Regions from separate parts of the Laceyella tengchongensis genome, predicted to be linked through region 2. Evidence: predicted binding sites of a transcription regulator. Region 2 holds the regulator's gene; each other region holds the start of a gene.
What was found. Region 2 encodes Rex, which represses fermentation and respiration genes when NADH is low (regulators of the CRP and FNR family bind a similar motif). Its sites were predicted from a motif close to TTGTGAAATATTTCACAA; they were not measured.

Region 1 (4,203 bases), on a different contig from region 2:
ACACGCAAAGAGACTTTGCACTTGCACTTCAATGTGATCTCGCTGTGTCCTTCGATTTTTTGATCCCAACCGATGCTTGGCTGGTAGCGCTGTTTCAATTCGTCAATCTTATGGCCTTGGCCTTCCAGCGCTTCTGCCAACGTATCGCTTGAGCGTTCAAATTGCAGTGCTTTATCTTGATCGCTGAAAGTAATTTTCACTGTTTGTGAGGAACCGGAACAGCCCGTGAGCAGGATGAAAAACATCGCGAGGCTGGGTAGAAGGAACTTTTTCATCGACATCCTCCTTCTGCAGTAAAGCCTAAACAATGAAGCCATTATAGCAGATGTTTTCTTCCTTATCTATGACTCTAGCAGGATTGTCATAGATTCATCCATTTTAATTGAGATTTATGCCCACGGAGCCCGGCTTATGACCGCTCGCGGCAATTTATTCCACTTCTTCTAGTAGAGCCGCCTGTTTGGGCGCAACCGGAACCTTTCGCGGTTTGGCATGAATTTCTTCCGGTCCATAAATAGAAATGAGCAATCGGCCGTTGCTGGCTTTAGCCACAATCAAAATCGGTTCATTCAGCTGGTTTTGAAACTTAAAATCCGGCCCTCCCCAAGACACTGTAGCATCCCGGCCCCTCGGCACATACGCCACCTGTTTGCTATGCCTTTGCCGCTCCACGATCTTGAGCCCGGCCTTGTCCACGCTGTTGTACAAAGTGGACGAGGTTTGGCAAATCCCACCGCCGACCCCTTCACTGTATTCTCCTTTGACGATGATGCGGGCGAGACGGTAACCCCTGGCCTGCGAGCGCGGCCCGACTGTCTTATTAAACGAAAACACCTCACCGGGCATCAACACTTTATGATCAATCGCTTCTGTCGCCAGATGAATATTGTGCGCACGGTTTCTGTTCCATTCATTGTAATAAGTAAGATAACTCCCGATTTGTTTCTCTTTCAACCGCCGCAGTTTCGCCGCAGTCAGCCTTGGTTTGACTATGTTGACCGGAACCGCGAGCGGTTGGCCCATGACTTCATGGATGCGATCAAACCACGCTTCGATGCGTTGGCGATCCACTTTCAACCCCGCTTGTTCTGGAACAATCCGCCGCTCGTGATAGTAAGCGGAGCGCGCAGGACGGTTCAAGTCTCGTTCGAGAACGCCGGCAATCCACTCCAACGCCAACGTGCGGTTCAATGTGGTGGGATCAATCCCATCAAACCCAATGTCGCGCAAAGGGAAAACCCAGCGTTGGCCCCTATGTTCCAACACCAAGGTGGGAACAAAAGATAAATCGGCATCCACTGCCGCCGGCTCAGGAGAAGACGCGGCCACAACAGGCACAGACGGCATCGAGATCAACAAGGGCACCAAGAGAATTAGCAAAATGACATGCGTTTTCTTGTTCATCGCCGCACTCCCTTTTTTCGCTTAGTGTGCATCAAACCGACCCAGGCTATGACCTTCGCAATCAAGCAGTGATGACGGATCAATAGGTGTGCTAGAGAGCCGGCGAATTGGACGCGCGGTATTCTGGCGTATTCATGTTCATTATTGAACATTTAAGATGTAATTGTATGTTTAATTGTTGAATTTTGTTGTCAAAATTAGTGAAACAGTGTACAAAGTAGTTATGTGAACGTATAATGAAAAAGAAAATGAACAGGTAGGAAGTGATTGGATGGATTCAGTATTCTGGAGTCGCGTACTTACGGAAACGACATTAGCGTTCCATATCATCTGGGCGACCATCGGGGTGGGTGTACCTGTTTTCATCTCCCTTGCCGAATATTGGGGAATCCGCACCAAAGATCCCCACTATATCCTGCTTGCCCGAAGATGGACCCGCGGCTTTGTCATCACGGTGGCTGTCGGTGTGGTGACGGGAACGTGCATCGGGATCATGCTTTCCCTGCTGTGGCCCAAATTCATGCAATTAGCTGGAAACATCATCAGCTTGCCACTCTTTATGGAAACGTTCGCCTTTTTCTTTGAAGCGATTTTCTTGGGCATCTATCTGTACACATGGGATACGTTTAAAAAGCCGATTTACCACTGGCTGACTTCCATTCCCATCATCATCGGCTCAACCATGTCCGCCGTGTTTATCACGATGGTAAACGCTTTCATGAACACGCCAACCGGATTCACCATCGCTGCCGATGGCAAACTGATGGATATCGATCCCATCGCGGCCATGTTAAACCCAGCCACACCGTCTAAAGTGGCCCATGTCGTCTCATCTGCTTATCTGACCAGCGGCTTCTTGTTGGCTGCCATCGCGGCATACCATATCTTGCGCGGCAATAAACACGTCTATTATAAAAAAGCATTGCGGTTAACCATGATCGCCGGTCTCATCTTCTCCTTGCTCACATTTGTGGCCGGAGACATTTCCGGCAAGTTCTTGGCCAAACACCAACCCGCCAAACTGGCCGCCGCCGAATGGCATTTTGAGACGCAATCAGAAGCGCCCCTCTACTTTGGAGGCGTGCTGGATAAGGAAACGAACGAAGTTCGCTACGCCATCAAAATTCCGAATGCCTTAAGCATCCTGGCAGGCAATTCAACCAAAACGGAAGTGATTGGTTTAAACGATATTCCAAAGGAGAACCATCCACCGCTGTACATCCATTATCTCTTCGACATCATGGTGGCGATCGGCGTATACCTGGCACTAGTCTCCGCCGTCTTCCTGTACTGTTGGTGGAGAAAAAAAGGGAGCGAATGGAACAAATGGCTGTTGCGCGCAATTATCCTCGGGGGTCCGCTTTCATTTATCGCCATTGAATGTGGCTGGATATTCGCCGAGGTCGGTCGATTGCCTTGGATTATCACCGGCATCATGCGCGTGGACAAAGCTGCGACCACCTCTGACAGTGTCGCGCTGATGACTATTTTGTTCTCTATCCTGTACCTCATCCTGACCATTGTCGCATTGGTCGTTCTCAATCGCCTCTTCAAAAACCAACCCGCTGAAGCGGAGCTTGAGAACATGCCTTCGCAGGGGAACTAAAGGGGTGAAAGATCATGAAACTAGAAATCATCGGGATTACGGTCCTATGGGTTTTTCTGTACGGGTATCTAATTGTGGCATCGATCGATTTTGGAGCAGGGTTCTTTTCGTACTACAGCATGTTGACCAAAAAAGACCATATCATCAATAACATTATCAGCCGTTATTTGTCGCCGGTCTGGGAAGTTACCAACGTTTTTCTCATCTTTTTTGTCGTCGGATGCGTCGGCTTCTTCCCAGACACCGCTTATTATTATGGCACGGCTTTGTTAATCCCCGGTTCCATCGCGTTGATCCTGTTGACGATCCGCGGCTCCTTTTACGCTTTTGCCAATTACGGCGCCCGCCAGAGCCGCGTGTATATGTTCTTGTATGGCATGACCGGCTTGTTCATTCCCGCTTCGTTGTCCACCGTCTTAACCATTTCGGAAGGTGGATTTATTGAAAAAGTCGGCACGGAAGTGGTTTTCCACGCAGATCGCCTATTGACCAGCCCCTATTCTTGGAGCGTGGTGTTCTTAGCTCTGGTGAGCATTTTGTATATCAGCGCCAGCTTTCTCACATTTTATGCTGATCGGGCTGGAGACACGGCTGCTCGCGAGCTGTTGCGCAAATACACTTTATTCTGGAGCGGCCCTACCATTCTCGCCAGTCTGCTGGTATTTTGGAGCTTGTCCAAACATAATCCGGTTCATTTCGAGAATGCCCTCTCCATTGGCTGGATGTTTGGCGCTTCCTTCCTCTGTTTCTGTGTCGCAGTCTATCTGATGTGGAAGCGCCAGAACTTAGGAATTCAATTTATCTTTGTCATGTTCCAATTTGCTTACGCTTTCTTCGGTTACGGAATGTCACATATGCCTTACCTGTTATATGATTACGTCACCATTTCGAGTGCGCTAACAAACAGCACCATGGGTTGGGCCTTGGTAGGCGCCTTTATCGCCGGTCTATTCTTGCTCATCCCTTCCATCGCACTGTTGATGTGGCTGTTCTTGTTTAACGCCAAATATGTGCGCGGCGAAAAATAATTCCAAAGCCCCCTGGCCACTCACCGGGGGGGCTTTTCGCATGCACATCGAAGATTATGGTTGTTGTCGACACGCTTCCACAAACGCCGAAAACAAGTTGGCAGCATCAGAATCGATGCGCACCATCTCTTCTGGATGCCATTGAACGGCCATCACAAATCGATG
Region 2 (4,203 bases):
CGAGTTGCCTGCTTGCCGCATGGTGACCCTAATATAAAACACTGGCCGCCCATCCTCTCCATATAGGCAACCGGTGTTTGCCGCTTCCCTCACTCTTGTCCGCGCTCCGGCGGCTCAAAATGATCGTCGAACGCGTTTTGATCCGTCAAATCGCCCATGTCCGCCATCTCTGGCGCCATATGATTCGGCTGCCTTGTTGCGGACGGCTGGGCCTCTGATTTTGACTTCCGCTTTATGAACTTCGTTAAGTCAATGTACTGCCCCATCTGCGTTTTGGTTTGCGACGCCAAATTAGACATGGTGACGGCCATCCCCTGTCCCTGCGCTCTGTTCCACAGCCTGCGGAGGGAAGGCGCCAACAACCACGCCAGCGCGCCAATCATCACCAACCACAGCAAAGCACAACTAGAGCTACGGTCTCTTCTCCAATAGTTCATGCTCTTACCTCCAACATGAGAAATCTTTCTCATGGTGAAGTGTGCCCCAACCGATGAAGGTTATGTAAAAAAAACGCCGTTTGAGCGGGCCACTTTAGGTAGCCCGCCAACAATGGCGTTTTACACAGCGTTATCGTCCGCCTCTTCCCGCTCCATCTTTCTCACCAAGCCAACTGATAGCCAAATCCCCACCTCATACAAAACGATCAAGGGGATGGCCACAAGGATGTTGCTTAAAAAATCGGGCGGCGTGATCACCGCTGCGATCACCACCATGATGAAATAAGCGTATCTTCTCATCTTAGCCAACAACTGCGGCGTGATGATCCGGATGCGGGTCAAAAACAGAATGATGATCGGCAGTTCGAAAAAGATACCCAGCGGCAAAATCACCCCAAACAGAAAATTGAAGGTTTCTTTGGCCGCCAAGAGTGTGCCGAGTCCCATCAGCTGGTTAATGTTCTTCAGAAAATCAATCAAATAAGGGATGATGACAAAATAACCAAATGCGATGCCAAGCAGGAACAACCCGACCGACACGGGGATGTACAACAAAGCTGCCCGCTGTTCGCGGGGGTTCAGGCCCGGTTGGACGAATCTCCATGCATGGTACATGAGAAAAGGCAACGTCACGATGAACGCCATGATGAAGGAAATATTCATATAGATTCTCATGCCGTCTTGTAGTCCCATCGTGTTAATGGCCTGTTTTGGGAACAAGTCGCTCACTATGTAGCGGAAAATCGGCATGGAATAAAACAGGCTGATCACCAGCGCTATCACAAAAAACACCAAACACCATATGATCCTGCGCCGCAACTCTCCCAAATGATCAGACAGCGGCTGCAACTCATCATTCTTCATTTCAAGACGACTCCCTTGACATTAAATTACAGGTTACTCCTTTTCATCAGACACCTCAACGTTCTCGTCATCCGGAAAGTTTTTCAGGAAATAAATCAAGGTTTGCAACTCAATCGTCAAATCGATATTGTGAATCCGGACAGTGGGCGGGGCCGTCAACCGAGCCGGCGTAAAGTTGAGAATGCCGCGAATGCCCGCTTCAAACAAGAAGTCCGCCGTCGCTTGGGCCACATTGACGGGTACCGTCAAAATCGCCACTTCCACATGATGCAAGGCGATCACTTCTTTGAGCCGATCCATCGAGTAGACGGGGATGCCATCGATGTCTGTACCCACTTTGCGCGGGTCCTGATCAAACCCGGCCACAAGTTTGGTATTGTGACTACGGTAAAAATTATACCGCAACAAGGCCGTCCCCAGGTTGCCCACGCCGATCAAAACAACGTTGGTCACCTCGTCCTGCTTCAGAAAGTCGCGCAAAAACTGGAGCAAATAAGTCACATTATAGCCATATCCTTTTTTCCCTAGTTCACCAAGATATGAAAAGTCGCGGCGAATCGTCGCTGGATCGATCTGTAGCGCATCACTCAAATCGGATGAAGAGACGCGCTGCTTACCGATCGCGTGTAATTTCTCCAAGTAACGGTAATACAAAGGCAAACGTTTGGCTGTCACCTGAGGGATCTTTTGTTCAGCCATGTTGTTTCCCCACACCTCCAGATTTGTGAATTTCCGAACAAGAAATGTGCATGTCCAATATAACACAATCACTCATGGCATACATGGGCCCCGTTTATTCATTTTCGCCATTTTGGCGGGGCTTTCCATCCACAACGGATCAGGCCCGCGCAAATGACATCTCCCTCCCGGAACTGATCAGCAGGTGCAATGGTTGATCATGAGGTTCAGGATAAACGGTTGGCACAATCTGCTCTTCAAAAGCGACACCGATGCGCCAAGCCTTGGCTTGCCGCTCGAACAACCGATCATAATAACCCCCTCCATAACCCAGCCGATACCCGGCGAGATCAAAGGCGACTCCAGGCACAATCACCGCTTCCAGCCTTGTGTCTGCTACCTGCCGTTCCAAAATTGCCGGCGGCTCAAAAATGCCGTAAGCCCCTGCTACACACTCCTGCAAACTGCTGACTTCATACCAACTCATCCGGCGGGTTTCCCTGATCACTTTCGGCAAGGCCACTCGTTTGCCTTGCTGAAGCGCGGTTTCCATCGCCATCTGCACATCCACTTCATTTCGAAATGGCATGTAAAAACCAATCATGGTAGACTGTTGAAACACGGGATGATCGATCAAACGCTGGCAGATGCGTTCTGAACTTTCTTTCATATATTCGGGAGCAAGCTGGTTCCTGCGCTCCAGTTGTCGCTTGCGCAACGTTTCTTTGTTGGACATGAGAGCTTCATCCTTCAATTTTATGTTAATCCTCATTATTTTACCAGAAAACATTTTTTCTTGTTATCTGACGCTCCCACTTCCGCCAGCGAGCTCGTTTGCTCTCGTTCCGCGTCTTTATTACACTGGGAAGTGAATGAATGAACGAGGTGACATCATGCTATTGCAAGCAAAACATATTCATAAATCTTACGGCGGAACCACGGTGCTCGAGGATGTCCACATACAGGTGAACGAGCATGAACGGATTGGGCTGATCGGACCCAACGGCGCGGGCAAATCCACTTTGCTCAAAATCATCATCGGTGAAACCGCCCCCGATCACGGGGAAATCCAGGTGTCCAAAAAAACGCGCTTGGGCTATCTTGCGCAAAACACCGGCTTCTCCTCAGAGGAAACCATCTGGAACGAGCTTTTATCCGTCTTTGCCGATCTGTTGGATCTGGAGAAGCAAATGCGCGCCCTCGAACACGAAATGGGCCTAGAACAGGTTTACTCCGACGCTGGCCTTTACCAAAAAATCACCGAACGTTACACCAAATTACAAGAAACCTTTGAAGAGAAAGGCGGTTATGCGTTTGAAGCCCGCATTCGTGGAGCCTTGCACGGATTGGGATTGGGTGATTTCGATTGGAAGCGAACTCAGGTCAATGAACTGAGCGGAGGGCAAAAAACCCGCTTGGCTCTGGCTAAAATGTTGTTGGAAGAACCAGATCTGTTGATTTTGGACGAGCCGACCAACTACCTGGATATGCAGGCAGTCACTTGGCTGGAACAAACATTGAGCAACTATAGCGGTTCGCTCCTCATCGTCTCACACGACCGGTATTTCCTCGACCGGTTGGTCACTGTGATCTATGAGCTGGAACATCACCACCTCACCCGCTATGTCGGCAATTACACCAAGTACGTACAATTAAAAGAGGAAAAACGGTTGCAAGAGCTCAAACGGTATGAAAGTCAACAAGCCGAGATTAAAAAGATGGAGGAGTTTATCCAAAAGAATATCGCCCGCGCCTCCACCACCAAGCGGGCGCAAAGCCGACGCAAAGCGTTGGAAAAGATCGAACGGCTCGAGCGACCCGCAGACCAGCGCCGAGAAGCAGCCATCCGCTTTGAAACCGCCGTGACAAGCGGCAAGGAAGTCCTAGCGGCCACCGATTTGGCCATCGGCTACGACCAACCGCTAATGAGCGGGCTTTCTTTCCAGATCGAGCGCGGTGAGCACATTGCCTTGCTCGGACCCAACGGAATGGGCAAATCCACCCTCTTGAAAACCATCGCAGGCAAGCTTCAACCCCTTGCGGGCAACCTGAAATGGGGCGTGCAAGTGGAGTTGGATTATTATGATCAGGAGCAGAAAGAGTTGCACCCCGACAAGCAAGTCATTGACGAGCTGTGGGATGATTACCCCAACTTGGATCAGACCACCATCCGCTCTTATCTAGGGCAATTTCTGTTCAGCGGTGATGATGTGTTTAAACCAGT
Region 3 (4,203 bases), on a different contig from region 2:
ATGATCTCTTCCGCTTCACGCTCTTTTTGCGCTTTGGCGCGTTCGATGATCTCTTTCGCCTCTAGGCGGGCTTTTTCCAGCGCTTCGCGTTGCTCTTTGATGAGATCCTCCGCTTCTTTGCGGCTTTTCTCAGCAGCCTTGATCTGGCCGTCGATGTGCTCTTGACGTTGCCTCATGGTGTTCAGCATTGGACGAAGAGCGTATTTGGAAACGAGCAGCATTAAAATGATAAATGCGATAAGCTGGAATACCATCGTACCCCATTCAATACTTAACACTTGATTCACTCCCTTCAGACTTGCGGGAACTTGTGTATGCAAATTACGAATAAAAGGCTTAATCATAAGCAGACGGGGAATAGAAAAACATATTCCCCGTCATTGCATTGGTGAAGACATTAGCCGATGATGCCGAGTACAGCCATGATGCCGAAAGCAACAGCAATAATTGGCAACGCCTCTACCAAAGCGATCCCGATAAAGGTTTGGGTGAACAGCATGCCGCGAACTTCAGGTTGACGAGCAATCCCTTCCAGATAGCGTCCAAACACCCAAGCGTTACCAAATGCACCCGCGATAGCGGCAAAAGACAACATGATAGCACCAGCAATAATCGTCAAATCCATAATAAAATCCTCCTTAAAAATTAAATCGTTTTTTGAATCGTTGATTAATGATCGTCAGCCAACTTCTGTGACATGTATACAATGGCCAACACTGTAAATACGTACGCTTGCACCGTTCCGACAAAGACCGAGTACGCCAACCATACGATCAGCGGTGCTTCGGTCAAGAACCCGCCTTTGAGCAACACGATAATCAGAATCTCACCAGCAAAGATGTTCGCCCATAGACGCAAGCCGTGTGTGACAGGCTTGGCGACTTCATCGATGATGTGGAGCGGGAACATCCAGAAGAATGGTTGGAAATAATGGGATGCGTACTTCTTGGGTGACTTTCTGATGCCCAGGAAATGAGCGACAATCGTGATTGCTAAAGCCATCGCGATCGGCACGTTGATGTCAGCAGTCGGTGATTTCCACCAAGCGTAGGCGTTATGATGCTCCGCTTCCTTGCCCGCTTCACCATGATGCTCTCCCGCTGCTTCAATTCCCAGGAAAGGTATGGGTTCATGGTGTTCGGTCACCACGTTAAACATGAGTCCCATCTGATTCGCGATAAAAATGAACAAAAAGAGCGTGAAAGCAAAGCCATAAAAGCGTTCGCTTGTTTTGGCATCCATGTTGGAACGGACAATCCCCTGGGTGAACTCGATGATCATTTCCACAAAGTTTTGCATACCCGTCGGAACCATTGCCAAGCGGCGAGTGGCCAACATAGCGATGAGGAATACCAGGATGCAACAAATCGTCGTGGTGATCATCACAGTCACGTCCAGCTTTACTTGCAAACCCATTAAGTCAAACACTAGCTTTGGTGTTTTTTCCATGTATCCAGCTTCACCCCTTTCCTGACGTGGTTCGGAGTTTTCGAACCTCCCAAAACTCCAATACAATGATGAGTATATAGCAGATTGGCAACCCCACGACAATCGTGCGGACATCAAAATGCATTGGATATTTGAAAGCGACGAGTATCGCAAGGGCAACCATGAGATAACGATTGATCATGCCTGTTCCTCTGTGTCTGGTGGAACCAGTCGCTAAGGTCGTCTCTCCCGCCAGGCGCACTTTACGCGCCATGTACAAGACGTTATACAGACTGACCAACAAGCCAAGGCCTGCTCCAGCAACCATTTTCTTATACGGAGTAAGTAACCATAGGACTAAGAGTAACGCGAGGAATCCGGCTGTGAGGATCACCACTCGTCGGCGAATGGTATGCAATGGATCCATGAGGAGTTCATTCCTTCACAAATGCTTTCAAAGTGAAAAAAGCAGTGATAAAACCGCTTCCAAGCCCAACCAACACACCTGCGAGGAGCAAAAAAGGTTTGGTGCCCCACAAGGCATCCAATTTGTTCCCCACCCAAGCCCCGCCCACGGTCAACAACACGATCTCCGTGCCAATTGAACTGACCATCGCGGCAATGCGCCACAGATTCGTGTCATTTTTCATGAAAAACCCCCATATGTAGGAAGGATTTCAGAAAAGGGCAGACAGCTTCCGGTTGCTTGGAATTCGTTCGGAGAATCTTAGGAAAACTTCCCTTTCCCCTGCCTATAGTAACGAAGCCTCATCCTTTTTGTCAACGTTTTCTCAAAAACATATGTGACAAAAAAGTCGTTTTTTTGAAAAATGGCTTGCTGTTACTACATTTTTATGGGTTTTGACGCCGTCACAGAACAAGTTATTCACCATATCGCTATTGACATATGCACAGACGTTCTTCTCAACATGGCAACATAAACAACTCTAGATCCGATTGCTGATCCCCATGCTAGAGCGTGTCTAACAAGTCAAGTGGGTGCGTAGATGCGGCTTCAACCCCCTAAGGTCGCTCATGCGCGGGGCGCAGGCAAACGCATGTTGCGAGTTGACCGCGGGCCCCGGCGCCGCCTTGTTATTATTTGGTGCCGAACAGCCGATCTCCTGCATCACCCAATCCTGGGATGATATAACTTTTTTCGTCCAGCTTCTCATCAATGGCTGCCACATAAATGTCTACATCCGGATGATCTTTTTGCACTCTGTGAACACCTTCCGGCGCCGCGATCAGGCACATCAGCTTGATCTGTTTCGCGCCCATTTCCTTCAGGATGCGAATCCCGGCTGATGCCGATCCCCCCGTAGCCAGCATCGGGTCGATCACGATCAGTTCCCGTTCACCGATATCGGATGGCATTTTTGAATAGTACTGCACTGGCTCCAACGTCTCCGGATCGCGATACAGGCCGAGATGCCCCACTTTGGCAGCTGGGATCAATTTCAAAATGCCGTCCACCATGCCCAATCCTGCACGCAGAATCGGCACTAGCCCCAGCTTTTTCCCTTCCAAGACTTTGCACTTCGCCTTGGCTACTGGCGTTTCCACTTCCACTTCTCGAAGCGGCATATCCCTTGTGATCTCATAAGCCATCAGTGCGGAAACTTCATCCACCAACTCGCGGAATTCTTTGGTTCCGGTGTGCTTGTCCCGAATAAATGTGAGCTTGTGCTGGATAAGTGGATGATCGAATACATAAACATTCCCCATGTTAACGCCCTTCTTTCTGTCTTGAATGTCTTCGATTTTTGTTCCCATGATAGTTAACCATAAGGCTCCCCGCGAGACAACCTTTTCTTAGATTATTATTGCCACATGTTGGGTTAAATTTCCCACGGCGCAAAAAAAGCCCTAGCAGAGGGCGCTTCGGGGATGGATCATAACGAACCAAGCGGTTTTCACCGCGCTTCGTTACCTGCCTACACACGCGAAAACCCCGAGAGCACTTGGCTCCCGGGGCTAGCTGCTCCGCTTTTTTATTTGTTCGGGTACAGAGGATATGCACCTGTCAATTTGGCTACACGTTGTTTCGCTTCTTCATGCTTCGCTTGGTCTTCAGGGTGCTTCAGGGTCAGAGCGATGATCGCAGCGATCTCTTCCATCGCTTCCACACCCATGCCACGGCTGGTGACCGCCGCCGTCCCGATGCGGATTCCGCTGGTGACAAACGGTTTTTCCGGATCGAATGGAATCGCGTTTTTATTGCAGGTGATGCCCACTTCATCCAAGAGATGCTCCGCTTTTTTACCTGTCAAGCCCAAGTTGCGGACATCGATGAGCACCAGGTGGTTGTCGGTGCCGCCAGAAATGAGTTCAAGGCCGTGCCCTTTGAGCGATTCAGCCAAGCGTTCGGCGTTGTCCACCACTGCTTGGGAATAAGACTTGAACTCATCGGACAGCGCTTCGCCGAGGGCGACAGCTTTTGCGGCGATGATATGCATGAGTGGCCCGCCTTGGACACCGGGGAAGATCGATTTGTCGATCGCTTTGGCAAATTCTTCTTTGCAAAGGATCATCCCGCCGCGTGGGCCGCGCAATGTCTTATGGGTGGTGGTTGTCACAAAGTCAGCATACGGCACAGGGTTTGGGTGATGGCCCGTCGCCACGAGGCCGGCGATGTGAGCCATATCCACCATCAACCGCGCCCCCACTTCGTCGGCAATCTCTCTGAAGCGGGCGAAATCAATTTGGCGCGGATAGGCGCTCGCCCCAGCCACAATCAACTTCGGTTTGTGCTCAAGTGCCATCTGGCGCACT

Region 1: the regulator Rex is predicted to act here: its motif matches at 1,603-1,620, upstream of QQZ12_RS05055 (cytochrome ubiquinol oxidase subunit I).
Region 3: the regulator Rex is predicted to act here: its motif matches at 2,206-2,223, upstream of QQZ12_RS11635 (AtpZ/AtpI family protein).

The regions. Positions count from the first base shown of each region.
Region 1 is NZ_FXTU01000002.1:310,402-314,604, forward strand. It holds gene QQZ12_RS05045 (3D domain-containing protein) at 1-275, opposite strand, end outside; gene QQZ12_RS05050 (VanW family protein) at 430-1,404, opposite strand; gene QQZ12_RS05055 (cytochrome ubiquinol oxidase subunit I) at 1,676-3,010, shown strand; gene QQZ12_RS05060 (cytochrome d ubiquinol oxidase subunit II) at 3,025-4,038, shown strand; gene QQZ12_RS05065 (gamma-glutamyl-gamma-aminobutyrate hydrolase family protein) at 4,093-4,203, opposite strand, start outside.
Region 2 is NZ_FXTU01000012.1:14,622-18,824, forward strand. It holds gene QQZ12_RS15830 (hypothetical protein) at 90-437, opposite strand; gene tatC (twin-arginine translocase subunit TatC) at 558-1,301, opposite strand; gene QQZ12_RS15840 (redox-sensing transcriptional repressor Rex) at 1,335-2,000, opposite strand; gene QQZ12_RS15845 (5-formyltetrahydrofolate cyclo-ligase) at 2,140-2,715, opposite strand; gene QQZ12_RS15850 (ABC-F family ATP-binding cassette domain-containing protein) at 2,873-4,203, shown strand, end outside.
Region 3 is NZ_FXTU01000005.1:143,720-147,922, reverse strand. It holds gene atpF (F0F1 ATP synthase subunit B) at 1-278, opposite strand, end outside; gene atpE (F0F1 ATP synthase subunit C) at 398-625, opposite strand; gene atpB (F0F1 ATP synthase subunit A) at 670-1,449, opposite strand; gene QQZ12_RS11640 (ATP synthase subunit I) at 1,460-1,855, opposite strand; gene QQZ12_RS11635 (AtpZ/AtpI family protein) at 1,863-2,078, opposite strand; gene upp (uracil phosphoribosyltransferase) at 2,527-3,156, opposite strand; gene glyA (serine hydroxymethyltransferase) at 3,423-4,203, opposite strand, start outside.